One region of the Streptomyces sp. NPDC000941 genome, then DNA from elsewhere that is predicted to be linked to it. Evidence: riboswitches for the same ligand, from Rfam matches in the RefSeq annotation. Region 1 holds a riboswitch; the other holds the start of a gene.
The links. A riboswitch is a leader RNA that binds a small molecule or an ion and turns the genes downstream of it on or off. The one in region 1 is predicted to bind cobalamin.

Region 1 (17,002 bases):
ACGCCGCGTACGCCGAGTTGCGCGAGGCGGGCCCCGTCCACCGGATCCCGGGTCCGGACGGGCGGCCGGCCTGGCTGGTGACCCGCTACGACGATGTGCGACGGGCGCTCGCCGACCCCCGGCTGTCCCTGGACAAGGGCAACGCGCTGCCCGGCAACTTCCGCGGATTCGCCCTGCCGCCCGCCCTGGACGCCAATCTGCTCAACATGGACCCGCCGGACCACACCCGGGTGCGTCGCCTCGTGGCCAAGGCCTTCACCCCCGGGCGTGTCGAGCGGATGCGGGAGCCGGTCCGGCGCGCCGCGGACGAACTCCTCGACGCCGTCGAGCCGGTCGGCCGGGCCGATCTGATCGCCGCGTACGCAGGACCGCTGCCCATCACCGTCATCTGCGATCTGCTCGGCGTCCCCCAGCGCGACCGACTGGACTTCCGCGCCTGGAGCGACGCGCTCATCGCTCCCGACCCGGAGCGGCCGCAGCTGGCGAAGGAAGCGGTGGGCAACATGCTGCGCTTCTACACCGGTCTGATCGCGAGCAAGCGCGAGGAGCCCGGCGACGATCTGCTCTCCGACCTGATCGCGGTACGGGACGACGCGGGCGGCGGCACCGGCGAGGGCCGCACCGGCGAGGGCGGCGACCGGCTCACCGAGGACGAACTGACCTCGCTGGCCTTTCTGCTGCTGATGGCCGGGTACGAGAACGTGACCCACCTCATCGGCAACGCGGTGCTCTCTCTGCTCGACCACCCCGCGCTGCTGCGGGAGCTGCGCGAGCGGCCCGCCGGTATCGCGGCGGCGGTCGAGGAGTTCGCGCGCCACGACGGCCCGGCGCCGCTGGCGATCCGCCGCTTTCCGCTCGAGGACGTGGAGATCGGCGGCGTGACGGTCCCGGCGGGGGAGACCGTGCTGCTCTCCCTGGCCTCGGCCAACCGCGACCCCGGCCATTTCAAGGAACCGGACCGACTTGATCCGGATTTTGGCCGATCGGGACATCTTGCGTTCGGCCACGGAATCCACTATTGCCTTGGTGCCCCGCTGGCCCGGTTGGAGGCCGAAACGGCGCTGGCCGCCCTGTTGAGCCGCTTTCCGGGGCTGTATCTGGACATTCCGCGCACAGAGCTGCGCCGACGGCCGACGATTCGCGCACATGGCTTGATGTCGCTTCCCGTCGCGTGGTAGCGGGGGAAAGCGAACAAGCTTTTGATGCATAACTGCGCTTCGATGCGGTAAAAAGGTCCTGAGCCCGCCCGGTGTGCATCCCCCGTCGCACCGGGCGGGCCTTCGTCGTTCAGACGGCCTTCCTCGTTCCCGTCACAGGGCCGGACGGGTTGGAGATTCTGCTAGAGAGCAAGGTCACAGAGGGGGACACTGCTGTCGCTTTAGGTCCTCGCACTAGCCTCCTCCCATGACGGTCCTGCCTGACGACCTGCCGCTCGCCGCCGACTTCCCGGCGGCGACCCGAGACCAGTGGCACCACCTTGTCGAAGGGGTGCTGCGGAAATCCGGCACGGTGGATGCCGTCGGCGCGCAGGCCGCGGCGGCGCTCTCCACCGCGCTCGAGGACGGAATCTCCGTCCACCCCCTCTACACCGCACAGGACGCCCCCGCCGACCCCGGCTATCCCGGGTTCGCGCCCTTCGTACGCGGCAGCCGGGCGCAGGGCTCCACGGTGTCCGGCTGGGACGTACGCCAGCGCCACGCCCACTCCGACCCCGCGCACACCAACCGCGCGGTGCTCGCGGACCTGGAGAACGGGGCGGGCTCGGTGTGGCTGGCGGTCGGCGGCGCCGGGCTGCCCGTGGAGGCGCTGCCCGAAGCCCTCAAGGGGGTCTATCTCGACCTCGCCCCCGTCGTCCTGGACGCGGGCGCCGACTTCGACGCCGCCGCCCGCGCGCTGCTGCGGCTGTACGCCGACCGCCAGGTGCCGCCGCGCGCGGCCCTCGGCAACCTCGGCGCCGACCCGCTGGGCCTGGCGGCCCGCACCGGTGACCACACCGACCTCGCGGTCCACCTGTCCGCCGCCACCGAGCTCGCGGCGGTCTGCGACCGCGACCACCCGGGCGTACGGGCCTTCACCGTGGACGCCCTGCCGTACCACGAGGCCGGCGGATCCGCGGCGCAGGAGCTCGGCTGCTCGCTCGCCGCGGGCGTGGAGTACCTGCGCGCGCTGACCGACGCCGGGCCGCTGACGGCCGAAGCGGCCTGCGGCCAGCTGGAGTTCCGCTACGCGGCCACCGCCGACCAGTTCCTCACCATCTCCAAGCTGCGCGCCGCCAGGCGCCTGTGGGCGCGTGTGGCGCAGGTGTGCGGGGCGCCCACCGAGGCGGCGGCCCAGCGCCAGCACGTGGTGACCTCCCCGGTGATGATGACCCGCCGCGACCCCTGGGTGAACATGCTGCGCACCACGGTCGCGGCCCTGGCCGCCGGGGTGGGCGGGGCCGACGCCGTCACCGTGCTGCCCTTCGACTCCGCGATCGGCCTGCCCGACGACTTCACCCGCCGGATCGCCCGTAACACCTCCACGATCCTGCTGGAGGAGTCCCAGCTGGCGCGGGTGATCGACCCGGCCGGAGGCTCCTGGTACGTCGAGAGCCTGACCGACGACGTGGCGAACGCGGCCTGGGCGTTCTTCCAGGAGATCGAGCGCGCCGGGGGACTGGCGCAGGCCCTCGCCTCCGGGCTTGTGGAGCGGCGGCTGGCCGACACCTGGGAGCGCCGCGCCAAGGACCTCGCCCGCCGCAAGGAGCCGATCACCGGCGTCAGCGAGTTCCCGAACCTCGCGGAGCAGCCGGTGGAGCGCGAGCCGGCCCCCGTACCGCCCGGCGGCGGTCTGCCGCGGGTGCGCCGCGACGAGGCGTACGAGGCGCTGCGCGCCCGCTCCGACAAACACCTGGCGGCAGAGGGGACCCGGCCCCGGGTGTTCCTGGCCGCGCTCGGCCCCGCGGCCGCGCACACCGCGCGCGCCGCGTTCGCCGCCAATCTCTTCCAGGCGGGCGGCATCGAGGCGGTGCACGAACCCGCCACGGTCGACGCGGAGTCGGCCGCCGAGGCGTTCGCCGCCAGCGGCGCCCGCGTGGTCTGTCTGTGCTCGAGCGACACGGTGTACGAGCAGGAGGCGGTGGCCGTGGCGGAGCGGCTGAAGGCCGCCGGAGCGCTGCGCGTCTACCTGGCGGGCAGGCCCGGTGAGCGGCGCGAGGACTTGCAGCGGGCCGGGGTTGACGCGTTCGTATTCGCCGGCTGTGACGCGGTCGAGGTGCTGACCTCGGCCCTCGAGACGATGGGAGTGGCGTGACCGTGAGCGGGATTCCTGACTTCTCCACGGTCGACCTCGGGACACCGGAGGAGGTGTCCGGCGCGGTGGGTACCGCGGCGTGGACGGAGGCGCTGCAGAGCGCCACCGGCAAGGGTGTCGAGGACCTGGTGTGGGACACCCCCGAGGGCATCGGGGTCAAACCGCTGTACGGGCCCGAGGACCTGGCCGGCCTCGACTTCCTGGGCACCTACCCGGGCATCGCGCCGTATCTGCGCGGCCCGTACGCGACGATGTACGTCAACCAGCCCTGGACCATCCGCCAGTACGCGGGGTTCTCCACCGCCGAGGAATCCAACGCCTTCTACCGCCGCAACCTCGCCGCGGGCCAGAAGGGCCTGTCGGTCGCCTTCGACCTGCCCACCCACCGCGGCTACGACAGCGACCACCCCAGGGTCACCGGCGACGTCGGCATGGCGGGCGTGGCCATCGACTCCATCTACGACATGCGGCAGCTCTTCGACGGCATCCCGCTGGACCGGATGAGCGTGTCGATGACGATGAACGGCGCGGTGCTGCCCGTACTCGCGCTCTATATCGTGGCCGCCGAGGAACAGGGCGTGGCGCCCGACAAGCTGGCCGGGACCATCCAGAACGACATCCTCAAGGAGTTCATGGTCCGCAACACCTATATCTATCCGCCGCAGCCGTCGATGCGGATCATCTCCGACATCTTCGCCTTCACCTCGCAGCGGATGCCGCGCTACAACTCCATCTCCATCTCCGGCTACCACATCCAGGAAGCGGGCGCCACGGCCGACCTGGAGCTGGCGTACACCCTCGCCGACGGCGTGGAGTATCTGCGCGCCGGGCTCGACGCCGGGATGGACGTGGACGCCTTCGCGCCCCGGCTCTCGTTCTTCTGGGCGATCGGCATGAACTTCTTCATGGAGATCGCCAAGCTGCGGGCGGCCCGGCTGCTGTGGGCCAAGCTCGTCGGCCAGTTCGACCCCAAGAACCCCAAGTCGCTGTCGCTGCGCACCCATTCGCAGACCTCCGGCTGGTCGCTGACCGCCCAGGACGTGTTCAACAACGTGGCCCGCACCTGTGTGGAGGCCATGGCCGCCACCCAGGGCCACACCCAGTCGCTGCACACCAACGCCCTCGACGAGGCCCTTGCGCTGCCCACCGACTTCTCCGCGCGTATCGCCCGCAACACCCAGATCCTGCTCCAGCAGGAGTCCGGCACCTGCCGGGTGATCGACCCGTGGGGCGGCAGCGCGTACGTGGAGCGGCTGACCCACGACCTGGCCCGGCGCGCCTGGCAGCACATCCAGGAGGTCGAGGCCGCGGGCGGCATGGCCAAGGCCATCGACGCCGGCATCCCCAAGATGCGCGTCGAGGAGGCCGCGGCCCGCACCCAGGCGCGGATCGACTCCGGGCGGCAGCCGGTGATCGGCGTCAACAAGTATCGCGTCGACAGCGATGAGCAGATCGACGTCCTCAAGGTCGACAACTCCGCGGTCCGCGCCCAGCAGTTCGAGAAGCTGCGCCGACTGCGCGCCGAGCGCGACGAGGCCGCCTGCCAGGACGCGCTGCGCGCGCTCACCGCGGCCGCCGAGTCCGGCCCGGGCGCGGGCCTGGAGGGCAACCTCCTCGCGCTCGCCGTGAACGCGGCCCGCGCCAAGGCCACCGTCGGCGAGATCTCCGACGCGCTGGAGAAGGTGTACGGGCGCCACTCCGGTCAGATCCGTACGATCGCCGGTGTGTATCGAGACGAGGCCGGACCGTCCTCCGGTGTGGACCGGACCCGCGCGGTGGTCGAGGAATTCGAGCGCGCGGAGGGCCGCCGCCCGCGCATCCTGGTCGCCAAGATGGGCCAGGACGGGCATGACCGCGGCCAGAAGGTGATCGCCACCGCCTTCGCCGACCTGGGCTTCGACGTCGACGTCGGCCCGCTCTTCCAGACGCCCGAGGAGGTCGCGCGGCAGGCGGTCGAGGCCGATGTGCACATCGTCGGCGTCTCCTCGCTCGCGGCCGGCCACCTCACGCTGGTGCCCGCGCTGCGCGAGCAACTGGCCGAGGCGGGGCGGGAGGACATCACCATCGTGGTGGGCGGGGTCATCCCGCCGCAGGATGTGCAGACCCTGCACGAGGCGGGCGCCGCCGCCGTCTTCCTGCCCGGCACGGTCATCCCCGACGCCGCGTACGAGCTGGTGCAGACGCTGGCCGCGGACCTCGGCCACGAGCTGTAGGCCCATGCCTGCGAAAAAGCGACCGACTATCGACATCGACACCTATGCCAAGGGGGTGCTCGACGGCTCCCGTGCGTACATCGCCCGTGCGATCACGCTTGTCGAGTCCACCCGCCCCGACCACCGCGACCTCGCCCAGCGGCTGCTGATCGAACTGCTGCCGCATGCGGGCGGGGCGCGCCGGGTGGGCATCAGCGGTGTGCCCGGCGTGGGCAAGTCCACCTTCATCGACGCCCTGGGTTCGCTGCTCACCGGGCTCGGCCACAAGGTCGCGGTGCTCGCCGTCGACCCCTCCTCCAGCCGCACCGGCGGCTCCATCCTGGGCGACAAGACCCGGATGGAGCGGCTGGCGGTCGACCCGGCCGCCTTCGTCCGCCCCTCGCCCAGCGCGGGCACGCTGGGCGGGGTGGCCCGCGCCACCCGCGAGTCCATGGTGGTCATGGAGGCGGCGGGCTATGACGTGCTGCTGGTCGAGACGGTGGGCGTGGGTCAGTCGGAGACCGCCGTGGCGGGCATGGTCGACTCCTTTCTGCTGCTCTCCCTCGCCCGCACCGGCGACCAGCTCCAGGGCATCAAGAAGGGCGTGCTGGAGCTCGCGGACGTCGTCGCCATCAACAAGGCCGACGGCCCCCATGAGCGCGACGCCAAGGCCGCCGCCCGCGAACTCAGGGGCGCGCTAAGGCTGCTGCAGCCCGCGGACGCGCCCTGGAACCCCCCGGTGCTGACCTGCAGCGCCCGCGAGGGCACCGGCCTCGATGTGGTGTGGGAGCGTCTTGAGCAGCACCGCCGGGTGCTGGAGGCCACCGGCGCGCTGGACACCAAGCGGCGCGACCAGCAGGTCGACTGGACCTGGTCCATGGTCCGCGACCAGCTGCTGACCCGGCTGCGGGAACACCCCGGGGTGCGGCGGCTCGGCCCTGTACTGGAACAGCAGGTGCGCGACGGCACGCTGACGGCGACGCTGGCCGCCGACCAGCTGCTGGAGGCGTTCGGGACGCCGACCGACGCGGATGGGTGACCCGCCGCTGTCGGCCGGCCCTTCGGCGGCCGAGGCGGGGCCGTTCTTCGCGCTGCGCACCGACCCCGGCAATCCTCGAGATGAGGGTTACGCGCTGATCGGCGAGGCATACCGGCTGACGCCCGAGGGCGCCGCCGGGCCGCTGCTGCGCGGCCGCGTCGAGGCGGTGGCCGCGAGCCTGCGCACCGATGAGCCGAGGGTCGCGGCATCGCTCGTCTTCCAGGGGCTCGCCGCCCGGGTGTGGTCGCTCGCCCTCGGCCAGGCGGCCCTGACCGGTACGGTGTCGCGCCTCCGCTCCGACCGGCTGTGGTGGCACCCCGGGCGCGCCGCCCCCGACGACCTGTGGTGGCCGGGCGTGCCGTCGGTCATGGGCGAACCCGGAGGGCTCGCCGGTCAGGTGGGTGACGCGGCGTTCACCAATCTGCTGCCGCTGCACGCCGCCGTCACCCGGGCCTACCGGGTCTCGGGGCGGCTGCTGTGGGGGAACGCGGCCTCGGCGCTGGCCGGTTCGCTGCGTGTCCTGTACGACTGGTGCCAGGCGCACGGCCACCCCGAGGCGGCGGAGCGCGCCACCGACCTGGCCCGTGCCCAGCTCGCCCACCCGCCGCTGGGCGACGCCGGCACCCTGACCTCCCCGCCGCCCGCCTTCCGCCGCCGCACCTGCTGCCTCTACTACCGGGTGCCGGGCGGCGGCCTGTGCGGCGACTGCGTGCTGCGCCGCGCACCCGCCTAGGGGTTCCGCCGCAGGTCACAGTAGAGTTCCGGTCGTCGCCCCGCGCACGTCCCGCACACGCCTCGCGCACCCCTCGCGCACGTCCCGCACACCGAAAGGTCCGTAACGCCGTGAACCCCGCCCACCCCCCGGTCACCGTCGTAGGGCTGGGAGCGGACGGCTGGGACGGGCTGGCGGCGACGGGGTGCGAGGCGCTGCTGGCGGCCGAGGTGGTCATCGGCGGCCCGCGCCAGCTGAATCTGCTGCCCCCCGGCTGCACCGCCGAACGCGTGCCGTGGCCGTCGCCGCTGCGGCCCGCCGTACCAGGGCTGTTCGCGGCCTACGCCGGGCGGCGGGTGTCCGTGCTGGCGAGCGGCGACCCCATGTTCTTCGGTATCGGCCGCACCCTGGCCGAGGAGTTGGGCGCCGACCGGCTGCGGGTGCTGCCCCACCCGTCGTCGGTGTCCCACGCCTGCGCGCGGCTGGGCTGGCCGGTGGAGGAGACCGAGGTGGTCAGCCTCGTTGGACGGCCCATCGCCGCCCTGTCCCGCTCCCTGCACGCCCGGCGGCGGCTGCTCGTCCTCAGCGCGGGCGCCGCCACCCCCGCCGAGGTCGCCGCACTGCTGCGCGACCGCGGCTTCGGCCCCAGCCGGATGCGGGTCCTGGAACAGTTGGGCGGCGAGCGCGAACGGCACCTCGAAGGCACCGCCGACCACTGGTCGCACGCCCCCGGCGACCCCCTCAACGTCATCGCCGTCGAATGCGCCCCCGCCGCGGACACGCCGCGCCTGTCCGCCGTCCCCGGGCTGCCGGACCAGGCGTACGAGCACGACGGCCAGCTGACGAAGCGCCATGTGCGCGCCGCCACGCTCGCCGCGCTGGCCCCCGCCCCCGGAGAGCTGCTGTGGGACGTCGGCGGCGGTTCCGGTTCGATCGCCGTGGAGTGGATGCGTACGCACCGGAGTTGCGCCGCGGTGTCCGTCGAGCGGGACCCCGTACGGGCCGAGCGCATCGGCCGCAACGCCGCCGCACTCGGGGTGCCCGGGCTGCACGTCGTCACCGGCGCCGCCCCGGACGCGCTGACCGGACTGCCCACCCCCGACGCGGTGTTCATCGGCGGCGGTCTGACGGCGCCCGGCCTGCTGGCGGCCTGCTGGGCGGCGCTGCCCGAAGGCGGGCGGCTCGTGGCGAACACCGTGACGCTGGAGTCGGAGGCGCTGCTCGCCGGCTGGTACCGGCGGTACGGAGGGGAACTGGTCCGGATCGCGGTGGCACACGCAGCCCCGGTCGGCGGCTTCACCGGATGGCGGCAGGCGATGCCGGTCACCCAGTGGGCCGCGGTCAAAGCGCAGGCCGAACCCGCGGCCGGACACCTGGTGGCAGCCCCCGAAGGAGAGACCTCCCCATGACCGTGTACTTCATCGGCGCGGGCCCCGGCGCCGCCGACCTGATCACCGTGCGCGGCGCCCGCACCCTGGCCCGCTGCCGGGTGTGCCTGTACGCGGGCAGCCTGGTGCCGCGTGAACTCCTCGCCGAGTGTCCGCCGGACGCCCGCCTGGTCGACACCGCCCGGCTCAACCTCGATCAGATCACCGATGAGCTGGTCGGCGCCCACCGAGCGGGTGAGGACGTGGCCCGGCTGCACTCCGGCGACCCGTCGGTGTTCAGCGCCGTCGCCGAGCAGATGCGGCGGCTGGACGCGCACGGTGTGCCGTACGAGGTGATCCCCGGCGTCCCCGCGTTCGCCGCCGCCGCGGCCGCGCTGGGGCGCGAGCTGACCGTGCCGACCGTCGGCCAGACCGTCGTCCTCACCCGCGTCGCCCAACAGGCCACCCCGATGCCGGACGGCGAGGACCTCGCCACCCTCGGCCGCAGCCGGGCGCTGATCGTGCTGCACCTGGCCGCCCGGTACGTGGACCGGGTGGTGGCCGAACTCCTCCCGCACTACGGCGCCGACTGCCCCGCGGCGGTGGTCGCCCGGGCGAGCCGCCCCGACGAACTGGTGCTGCGCGGCACACTCGGCGATATCGCGGACCGGGTGAAGGAGGCGGGGGTGGTGCGTACCGCCGTCATCATGGTGGGCCGCACGCTGGCCGCGGAGCAGTTCCGCGACAGCCACCTGTACTCGGCGCGCCGCGAACGCCCTTGAGGCGGGGGCGCGTCAGGTCGTCGCGCCCCTTGGCCCCCGAGCCGCCGCACGGCCCACGATGGCGCCCGCGCGGTCGATGCAGATGACGTCCACGGCCACCGGCGCCCCACGCAGCACCCCGAGCGCCGTCTCCCGGGCCGCCACCGCGACCAGATCACCGAGCGGCACCCCGCGCGCCGCGCACAGCTGCACCGTCTCCAGGCCCGTGTTGGCCGCCGTCACCGCCGCCACCAGCTCCTCGTCCGCCCCGCCACGGCGGGCCAGCTCCGCAAGGAATCCCTTGTCCACCTGCGAGCGGGAGGAGTGCAGATCCAGATGTCCGGCGGCCAGTTTGGAGAGCTTGGCGAACCCCCCGGCGACGGTCAGCCGGTCCACCGGATGGCGACGCAGATACTTGAGCACCGCCCCCGCGAAGTCCCCCATGTCCAGCAGCGCGTCCTGCGGCAGCCCGTGCACGGCCACCGCGACCTTCTCCGAGGTCGCTCCCGTACAGCCCGCCACATGCCGGCGCCCCGCCGCACGCGCCACATCCACGCCGCGCCGGATGCTGTCGATCCACGCCGAGCAGGAGTACGGCACCACGATGCCCGTCGTCCCGAGGATCGACAGCCCGCCGAGGATGCCCAGGCGCGGATTCCAGGTGCTGCGGGCGATCTCCTCGCCGTGGTCCACCGCGATCTCGACCTCGGCGTCCCCGGTGCCACCGAGACGGGCCGCGACCGAGGCGATGTGATCGCGCATCATCTGCCGGGGTACGGGGTTGATGGCGGGCTCGCCGACCGCGAGCGGCAGTCCGGGACGGGTGACCGTACCGACGCCGGGCCCGGCCCGGAAGACCACACCGCTCCCGGGCGGCAGCAGCCGCACCGTGGCCCGCACCACCGCGCCATTCGTGACATCCGGGTCGTCGCCCGCGTCCTTCACCACCGCGGCCATCGCCCGGTCCGCCGTCAGCTCCTCGCCCGCGAGCGCGAACGCGGGCCGCTGCCCCTTCGGCAGTTCGATGGTCACCGGATCGGGGAACTCCGCGCCGAGCAGCGCGGTGTACGCGGCTGTGGTCGCCGCCGTCGCACACGCCCCGGTGGTCCAGCCGTGCCGCAACCCCGAACGCTCCAGCTGCGCACTGCGGCCCCCGGCCGGAGCGGTCCCGGCCTCCGAAGTCGGCTCAGCCACGGGAAGCGCCGCCTCTCGTCGCCGCGCGGTCGGCCACGGCCATGGCAGGGTTGACCGGGCGCGGCCGGCGGGCCGCGGACCGGCACGGCACCACGCACCACGGAAGGCACCCGATGACACCGAACCCGGCGGAGGCCGCCCCCGTAGCCCGGCCGCGCCGGCCCCGCCATGTGCTCATCCTGGGCGGCACCACCGAGGCGCGCCGACTGGCCGCCGAAGTGGCCGACACACCCGGGCTGCGCGTCACCAGCTCGCTGGCCGGGCGTGTCGCCGAGCCGCGGCTGCCGGCCGGGCAGGTGCGGATCGGCGGGTTCGGGGGCCCCGAGGGCCTGGCTCGCTGGCTGCGCGAGCAGCAGGTGGACGCGGTCATCGACGCCACCCATCCTTTCGCCGGCACGATCAGTTTCAACGCGGCCCGGGCGGCCGCCACGGCCCATGTTCCCCTGCTCGCCCTGCGCCGCCCCGGCTGGGTGCCCGGCCCGGGGGATCGATGGCACTGGGCCGGGTCGCTGGACGAGGCGGCCGGGCTGCTGCCCGCCCTGGGGCAGCGGATCTTCCTCACCACCGGGCGGATGGGCCTGGCCGCCTTCGCCCAACTCACCGAGCAGTGGTTCCTGGTCCGCTCCGTCGACGCGCCCGAGCCACCGGCCCCGCCGCACATGGAAGTGCTGCTGGACCGCGGTCCGTTCAGCGTGGCGGGGGAGGCGGAACTGCTCCGCCGCCACCGCATCGACGCCGTGGTCACCAAGGACAGCGGCGCCGGTGCCACCGCCGCCAAGCTCACCGCGGCGCGCGAGGCCGGGCTGCCGGTCGTCGTCGTCCGGCGCCCCGCGGCCCCGGACGGCGTGCCGGTCGTGCCCGACCCGGCGGCCGCCCTGGCCTGGCTGAGTGCCACCCTCGGCTGACCTGCTGACCGTCAGCGCTCCGGGTAGCGGCGTGGCGTCCAGACGATCTCGGTGCCGTCGCCACGCCGGGTCGTGCGGGTTTGGGAGGAGCCGATCAGCAGGATGGTGCGCATATCGACCTGGGCCGGGTCGAGATCGGCCAGCCTGACGATCCGTATCCGCTCCTCGGGGCCGCCCACGTCCCGGCCGAGCACGACGGGCGTGTCGGGCGCGCGGTGTTCGAGCAGCAGCTCGCGGGCCTTGCCGACCTGCCAGATGCGACTGCGCGAGCCGGGGTTGTACAGGGCGAGCACCAGGTCGGCCGCGGCCGCGGCGCGGAGGCGTTCGGCGATGACCTCCCAGGGCTTGAGCCGGTCGGACAGGGAGACCACCGCGTAGTCGTGGCCGAGCGGGGCGCCCGCGCGGGCGGCGGCCGCGTGGGCCGCCGTCATGCCAGGGACCACCCGGACCGGCACCTCGCGGTACGGGTCCTCGGCCGCCGCCTCCAGCACGGCCGTGGCCATGGCGAAAACGCCCGGGTCGCCCGAGGAGACGACGGCGACCCGCCGTCCGCGCCGGGCCAGGTCGAGCGCGAACTCGGCACGTTCGGCCTCCACCTTGTTGTCCGAAGCGTGCCGGCGCTGCCCCGGGCGCTTCGGCACCCGGTTCAGATAGGTGGTGTAGCCGACCAGATCCTCGGCGGCGGCCAACTCGCCCCGCGCCTCGGGGGTCAGCCACAGCGGGCCCGCCGGGCCGAGGCCCACCACCACGACCTCGCCGCGGCGCGCCGGAGCACGCGCGTCGATCCGGCTCGGCAGCACCGCCACCGAGAAGTAGGGCACCGACTCGGGGTCCACCTCGGCCAGTGGCGCGACGCGCTCCGCGCCCATCGTGGCCCGCTCCACGTACTGGGCCTCCGCCAGCCGGCCCGAGCGCTCCAGCGCCCGCCGCACCGCCGGGAAGGTGCGGCCGAGCTTCATCACGACGGCCGCGTCGGCCGTGGCCAGGCGGGCCGTCAGCTCCTCCTCCGGGAGTGTGCCGGGCAGGACGGTCAGCACCTCCTCGCCCTCGACCAGCGGCGCCCCGATCCGGGCGGCGGCCGCGCTCACGGAGGTGACGCCGGGGACGACCTCGGTGGGGTAGCGGTCGGCCAGGCGCTTGTGCATATGCATGTATGAGCCGTAGAAGAGCGGATCGCCCTCGGCGAGCACCGCGACCGTACGCCCCGCGTCCAGATGGGCGGCCAGCCGGGCCGCCGCGTCCGCGTAGAACTCCTCCATCGCGCCGCGGTAGCCGCCGGGGTGGTCGGTGGTCTCGGTGGTGACCGGATAGACCAGCCGCTCCTCGATGTGGTCGGGCCGCAGATGGCGCTCGGCGATGGAGCGCGCGATGCTCCGGCCGTGCCGGGCGCTGTGGTACGCGACGACATCGGCCTCGGCGATGACCTCCACGGCGCGTACGGTCATCAGCGAGGGGTCGCCGGGGCCAAGACCCACGCCGTAGAGCCGGCCCGTCTGCTGCTCGCTCACTCTTCCTCGCTCGCAATCGCGTTGACCGCGGCCGCGGCGATGGCGCTGCCGCCACGCCGGCCGCGCACCACCAGGTGGTCGAGCGCGGCCGGATGCCCGGCCAGCGCCTCCTTGGACTCGGCGGCGCCGATGAAGCCGACCGGTACGCCGATGACGGCCGCCGGGCGCGGCGCCCCCGCTTCGACCATCTCCAGCAGACGGAACAGCGCGGTGGGCGCGTTGCCGATGGCCACCACCGCGCCCTCCAGCCGGTCCCGCCACAGCTCCAGCGCGGCGGCGCTGCGTGTGGTGCCCATCCGGCGGGCCAGTTCGGGGACGGTGGGGTCGGACAGGGTGCACACCACGTCGTTGTCCGCGGGCAGCCGCTTGCGGGTCACGCCGCTGGCCACCATGTGCGCGTCGCAGAGCACGGGCGCGCCGGCGCGCAGCGCGGCGCGGGCGCGGGCGACCACCTGGGGGGTGTACGCGAGGTCCTGGACGAGGTCGACCATGCCGCAGGCGTGGATCATCCGCACCGCGACCTGGCTGACGTCGGCGGGCAGACCGCCCAGATCGGCCTCGGCGCGGATGGTGGCAAAGGAGGCGCGGTATATGGCCGCGCCGTCCTTCTCGTAGTCGAACACTGTGCCCTCGATCATGTCGTTCCACGGGCCGCCGCCACGGCGCCGGCCACTTGCTCTGCTGTTACGTCCACGCTCCGCGCGGACCCTGTGGCATCTCGTACGGCGACCCGGTAGCCGTCGCCCGTCGCCAGCACGTCGACCCACCGGCCCGGCCCGCCGGGGTGGCCGCAGCGCCGCTCGCAGCCGGAGAAGTACACGGGCAGCCGGCTTCGTGCCGGGCCCGGTCGGCCGCCGACGGACGCCTCGCCCGCCACCGCGCGCGCCGCCTCGGCACGCACATCGGCCAGGGACTTGGCGCAGCCGGGCCGTCCCGTACACGCGCCGACCCCGAACCAGGGGGAGTGCGGCGCGGTCACAAGACCGGCGTCGGCGAGCTCCCGCAGCGCGGCCTCGGCGTCGCCGGGGGAGAAGCCGGGCAGCACCACGCCGCGCCAGGGTGTCACACGCAACTCGCCCGAGCCGCCCCGGGCGGCGAGCTCGGCGAGCAGCCGCCACCGCGCGGCGGTGAGCCGCCCCAGCGGGACGGCGACCGACACCGCGCATCGCCCGTCCGGCCCGGCGACGAGTCCGACGGCGGGTGCGCCGGAGGCGGCGCTAGGGGGCGGGGCTGTCACCATGCCTTCCGGCGCCGGCGCCGCATCCGCCGCTTCGCGCCTCGCGGTTCGCTCCGGCTGGGTGATGTCCGGCGCGGCGGCCCGGGCGGGCGGCTGCCGGCTTCCCGAGCCCTGCGTGCCCGCGACGCCCGGCGCGTCTCGCTGCGTTGCCGGGGATCGGCCGTACGTGGCGCCGGCCACGACAGAGGGCTCGCTGCTGCCCTGTTCTCCCGCCGCGTCGGCCGCTGGTGTTCGCGCCTCGACGACCGGCGGGACAGGACCGAGGCGCGTGGCTCGGACCTCCGCTTCGGCGAGTCGCCGGGCCAACCGGTCCGCCGTAACGGCGTGTCGCGCCGACAGCTCGCGAACGCGCCAGGCCCGCGTGCCACTCGCGCGCACCGCGTCGAGAAACGCCGCGGCGGCCACGGCGGCCGCGCGCGGCACGTCCTCGGCGAGCACCCGGAACTCGACCCCCGCCGCCCCGCCGCCCCGCCGGGTGGAGGGTTCCAGGCCGTCGTCCTCGGGTCACCTGGTGGGCCGGGGTGGGCGTATGGCCGCGCGGGGTCCCGCGTGTCGCCACCGCCCTCCGTCCGGCGGTCCCGGCGTGTCGGGACGGTTGCCGCGCCGTGGGCGTCCGCCCCGCCGCGGCTGCCCGCCACGCGCGCCCCGGCAGGAGCCGGGCGCGCGTCCGGACCGGCCGGTTCGTGCCCCCCGGCGGAGCCGAGCCGCAGCACCGCCTCGCCGTCCGGCGCTGCGACCAATGTCACATCCGCGCCCAGCGCCGCCACATCGCCGCGCCCGTCGTCGAGCGCGAACAGGAACCGGCCGGACAGCCCGGCCAGTTCGGCCAATCCGGAACCCGCGGGCGCGCTGTCACACAGCAGCGCGTCCAGCTCCCGCGCCCACGCCGAGACATCCGCGTACCCCGCCCCGTCCAGCCCGGACAGCGGGGACGCCACGATGTTGCGCACCCGGTCGTGGCGGTCCGACGGGAGCAGCCCTGCCGTCCGCAGCCGGGCCGCGAGTCCGGCCCCGCACCCCGCGTCGAGGCCGCGCAGCTGCAGATTGCCCCGGGAGGTGAGGTCCAGCCGGCCGTCGCCCAACTCCTCGGCCGCGAGCGCCAGCACGAGCGCCTGACGTGCCGTCAGGCGCCCGGCGGGCAGCCGCACCCGGGCCAGTGCGCCGTCGTCCGCCGAGTGCAGGCGGAGCGCGCCGGGGCAGGCGTCGTCGCGACCGCGCACGGGGGTTTCGTCCCCTGGTGGGGCGGTTGTCGGGGGGAGGGGCATGGCGGCGAGCATACCGACGATTGCGTTCGGCTCACCGCCCCGCGGCAGGTCAGAAGCGCCTACTATGCTCACGGCGGGTCGGTCCCGGCCCGCCACAACAAAAGACGGCAAAAAGGGTAGGAAGCCGGTGGAAATCCGGCGCGGTCCCGCCACTGTGAGCGCGGCAGCCGGTATTGCGACGGCCGCGCGAGCCAGGAACTCCCGCCGTCTTCAACCCGCCCGGGGCGCGGACCCCGAGGAAGGCCTGCCGTCGCATGATCCTGCTGCTGTCGACGTCCGACACCGACCTGCTCAGTGCCCGCGCGGCACAGACTCCGGTGCCCTATCGGCTCGCCAACCCGGCCCGGCTCCCCCTGGACGAGCTGCCCGCGCTGCTCGACGGCGTCGAACTCGTCGTCGTACGGCTGCTCGGCGGGGTGCGCGCCTGGCAGGAAGGGCTCGACGCGCTGCTCGCCGGGGACCGCCCGGTCGTGGTCCTGACCGGCGAACAGGCCCCGGACGCCCAGCTCATGGAGGCATCCACGGTCCCGGTCGGGATCGCCGCCGAGGCCCACGCCTATCTCGCGCACGGCGGGCCCGGCAACCTCGGCCAGCTGGCCCGCTTCCTGTCCGACACCGTCCTGCTGACCGGCCACGGCTTCGAGCCGCCCGCACCCGCGCCCTCGTGGGGCGCACTGGAGCGCACCGCGCGCGAGGACGTCACCGGCCCGCGGATCGCCGTGCTCTACTACCGCGCCCACCATATGAGCGGCAACACCGCCTTCGTGGAGGCGCTGTGCCAGGCCGTCGAGGACACCGGGGGCCGCGCGCTGCCGCTGTACGTCGCCTCGCTGCGCGCGCCCGAGCCCGAGTTGCTGGAAGCCCTCGCCGAGGCCGACGCGGTGGTGACCACCGTGCTCGCCGCGGGCGGCACCCGGCCCGCCGAGGCCTCGGCCGGCGGCGACGACGAGGCGTGGGACGCGGGCGCGCTGGCCGGGCTGGACGTCCCGGTGCTCCAGGCGCTGTGCCTGACCGGCCCGCGCGCCGCGTGGCAGGAGAACGACGAGGGCCTTTCGCCGCTGGACGCGGCGACCCAGGTCGCCGTCCCGGAGTTCGACGGGCGGCTGATCACCGTGCCGTTCTCCTTCAAGGAGACCGACGAGGACGGCCTGCCCGTCTATGTCGCCGACCCCGAGCGCGCCGCGCGTGTCGCGGGAATCGCCGTACGACACGCCCGGCTGCGCCACATACCGGCGGCCGACAAGCGCCTCGCGCTCGTGCTGTCCGCCTACCCCACCAAGCACTCCCGCATCGGCAACGCCGTCGGCCTGGACACGCCCGCCAGCGCCGTCGCCCTGCTGCGCCGGCTGCGCGCGGACGGCTTCGACCTCGGCCCCGAGGAGGGGCCCAAGGCGCTTCCCGGCCTCGCCTCCGGCGACGGCGACGAGCTGATCTACGCCCTGATCGAGGCGGGCGGCCACGACCAGGACTGGCTCACCGAGGAGCAGCTGGCCCGCAACCCGGTCCGGATCCCCGCCGCCGACTACCGCCG
Region 2 (2,877 bases), on a different contig from region 1:
CGGGCAGGGCGACGGGCTGTGGCTGCGCGACGCGGCGGGCCGGGCGGTGCGCCCGCCGATCTCGTGGATGGACGGCCGGGCGAACGACACCGTGACCCGCTGGGGCGAGGACGGCACCATCCGCGAGCTCTACCGGCTCACCGGCTCCGGGGTGTTCCCCGGCTGCCATGCGCCGCTGCTGCGCTGGCTGGCCGACCACGAACCGGAGGCGCTGGCGCGCGCCGAGGTCGCGGGCTACTGCGTGGACGCGGTGGCGCAGCGGCTCACCGGCGTCATCGGCGTGGACGCCTCGGACGCGTCGATGCCCTTCCTGGACGTGACCACGCGCGAGTATGTCCCCAAAGCCCTGGAAGCGTGCGGAATCGCCGAATACGCCCGGCTGTTGCCGCCGCCCGCCGCGCCCGGCACCGTACGGCGACTGGACGAGGCGGGCGCGGAACTGCTCGGGCTGCCGGCCGGACTGCCCGTCACGGCGGGCCCGTACGACCTTCCGGCCTGCGCGATCGGCAGCGGGGTCGAGGAGGTCGGCGACGGCCTGCTGATCGTCGGCACCACGCTGGCCAGCCAAGTCCTCACCGACAGCGCCCGGATCGACCCGGCCGCCGACCCGGCGGGCATGTGGCTGTGCGTACCCGACCGGGACCGCTGGCTGCGCGGTATGCCCGCCATGGTGGGCACGGCGGCCCTGGAGTGGGTCCTGGAGTTCGCCGGGGCCACCACCGCCGACCTGGACGCCCTGCTCGCCGCGAGCCCGCCAGGGGCGCGCGGGGTGACCGCGCTGCCCTTCCTGTCCGACGCGGGCGAGCGCGCCCCGTTCGTGGAGCCCGCCGCGCGCGGCCGGTTGGACGGGCTGACCCTCGCGACGACACGCGCGGACGCCGTACGGGCCGTCTGCGAGGCCGTGGCGTACGCGGCCCGGCACTGCCTGGAGGCCGCGGGGCTGACGGCGAGCCTCGCGGCATGCGGGGGCGGCACCCGATCCGCCGCCTGGACCCAGCTGTTCGCGGACGTCCTCGGCCGGCCGGTGCGCATCCCCGACGAGCCCGAGGTGGGGGCGCGCGGCGCGGTCGCGGTCGCCTGGCGGGCGCTCGGCGACCCGGTGGACGCGTCACAATGGCGAGCCGATTCGCGTACTGTCGTACCGGACGCAGACCGCGCCGAGGCATACGAGCGCGGCTACGCGGACTACCGGGCCAGGCTGGCCCGTACCCTCGCGGAGTGGCGGGCAACGACGCCCGCTTAGAGTTCCACCCGGAGTTCGACCCGGCGCCGCGCCGGACCCGATGACGAGCCCTTGCCGGGCCGTGTCGGGCTCGCGCGCGGCCGCCCGCGAACCCGTGCCTGACCCTCGCCAGGACCGCCCCAGGGCCCGCGCAAGGCCCGCCTCAGGCCCGCGTACGGTCTGCCTCGGGCCCGCGTACGGCTCGCGCCAAGTGCGCGCCAAGTCCGGCACGGAATAGCACATTCGTACGAAACACTCCACCTCGCGACACAACATGTGGGGGCGCGTGCGCTCGCCACCACAAGATGTATGCTCATGCTCGCTGTCGCCGCAGGGGAATCCGGTGGGAATCCGGAACTGTCCCGCAATGGTGTACGCGTACGCTTTTGCGTACCCGCAAGTCCGAGGACCTGCCGACAGCCGTCTCATACGTCCGGGCCTCGCGGGTTGGGCCGGTGGACGCTGCGCGGTATGCCGTCCGCTGTTTCGGCATGCCCGTACGCGCCCATCGCTCACCGCCCCGCAAGGCCCCTAGCCGAGCGAGGGAGAGCACTTCAGTGACCATCGCGCCAGCCGATCCGGTTTCAGAGGCAGCGGCTATTCAGGGAGCGGACGACGCGCCCGGGACCGCCCTGCTGCGGACCCTGACGGCGCTCACCGCCGACCTGCCCGCCACCGACCCCGGCAAGGTCGCGGCCGCCGCCCTGCGCGGCCGCCATCCCGGTTCGGACGAGGCGGAGTTGCGCACTCTCGCGACCGAAGCGGCGGCCGGGCTGATCGCCGAGGAGCCGGAGTACTCGAAGCTCGCCGCGCGGCTGCTGACCCTCGCCGTCGCCGAGGAGGCGGCCGGGCAGGGCGCGGTCTCCTTCTCCGCCTCGGTGGCCGTGGGGCACCGCGAGGGCCTGATCGCGGACGGCACGGCCGAGTTCGTGACCGCCCACGCCGCCCGCCTGAACGCCCTGGTCGACAAGGCGCTTGCCGACGGCGCCGACGACCGCTTCGGCTACTTCGGGCTGCGCACGCTGCACAGCCGCTATCTGCTCCGCCACCCGATCACCCGCCAGGTGATCGAGACCCCGCAGCACTTCCTGCTGCGGGTGGCCTGCGGGCTGGCCGAGGACCACTCGGAGCGGGCGCTCGACGACGTCGCCGAGCTGTACCGGCTCACCAGCACGCTGTCCTACCTGCCCAGCTCCCCCACCCTGTTCAACTCCGGCACCCGGCACCCGCAGATGTCGTCCTGCTATCTGCTGGACTCGCCGCTGGACGAACTGGACTCGATCTACAACCGCTACCACCAGGTCGCGCGGCTCTCCAAGCACGCGGGCGGCATCGGCCTGTCGTACTCACGCATCCGCGCCCGCGGTTCGCTGATCCGCGGCACCAACGGGCACTCCAACGGCATCGTGCCGTTCCTGCGCACGCTCGACGCCTCCGTCGCCGCCGTCAACCAGGGCGGCCGGCGCAAGGGCGCGGCCTGTGTGTACCTGGAGACCTGGCACGCGGACATCGAGGAGTTCCTGGAGCTGCGGGACAACACGGGCGAAGAGGCCCGCCGCACCCACAACCTCAACATCGCACACTGGATCCCGGACGAGTTCATGCGCCGGGTCGAGGCCGACGCCGACTGGTCGCTGTTCTCGCCGGCCGACGCG

Region 2: linked by a shared signal. The riboswitch ahead of ACWDSL_RS30500 (ribonucleoside-diphosphate reductase subunit alpha) and the one ahead of cobN (cobaltochelatase subunit CobN) in region 1 are both predicted to bind cobalamin.

What each region holds. Positions count from the first base shown of each region.
Region 1 is NZ_JBSFMM010000204.1:200-17,201, forward strand. It holds gene ACWDSL_RS41855 (cytochrome P450 family protein) at 1-1,178, shown strand, start outside; gene mutA (methylmalonyl-CoA mutase small subunit) at 1,405-3,291, shown strand; gene scpA (methylmalonyl-CoA mutase) at 3,345-5,504, shown strand; gene meaB (methylmalonyl Co-A mutase-associated GTPase MeaB) at 5,509-6,522, shown strand; gene ACWDSL_RS41875 ((2Fe-2S)-binding protein) at 6,515-7,255, shown strand; gene cbiE (precorrin-6y C5,15-methyltransferase (decarboxylating) subunit CbiE) at 7,366-8,643, shown strand; gene cobM (precorrin-4 C(11)-methyltransferase) at 8,640-9,383, shown strand; gene ACWDSL_RS41890 (cobalt-precorrin-5B (C(1))-methyltransferase) at 9,396-10,556, opposite strand; gene ACWDSL_RS41895 (cobalt-precorrin-6A reductase) at 10,670-11,461, shown strand; gene ACWDSL_RS41900 (precorrin-2 C(20)-methyltransferase) at 11,473-12,969, opposite strand; gene ACWDSL_RS41905 (precorrin-8X methylmutase) at 12,966-13,607, opposite strand; gene ACWDSL_RS41910 (hypothetical protein) at 13,604-14,209, opposite strand; gene ACWDSL_RS41915 (hypothetical protein) at 14,203-15,471, opposite strand; cobalamin riboswitch at 15,534-15,694, shown strand; gene cobN (cobaltochelatase subunit CobN) at 15,726-17,002, shown strand, end outside.
Region 2 is NZ_JBSFMM010000111.1:17,677-20,553, reverse strand. It holds gene ACWDSL_RS30505 (FGGY family carbohydrate kinase) at 1-1,243, shown strand, start outside; cobalamin riboswitch at 1,532-1,654, shown strand; gene ACWDSL_RS30500 (ribonucleoside-diphosphate reductase subunit alpha) at 1,780-2,877, shown strand, end outside.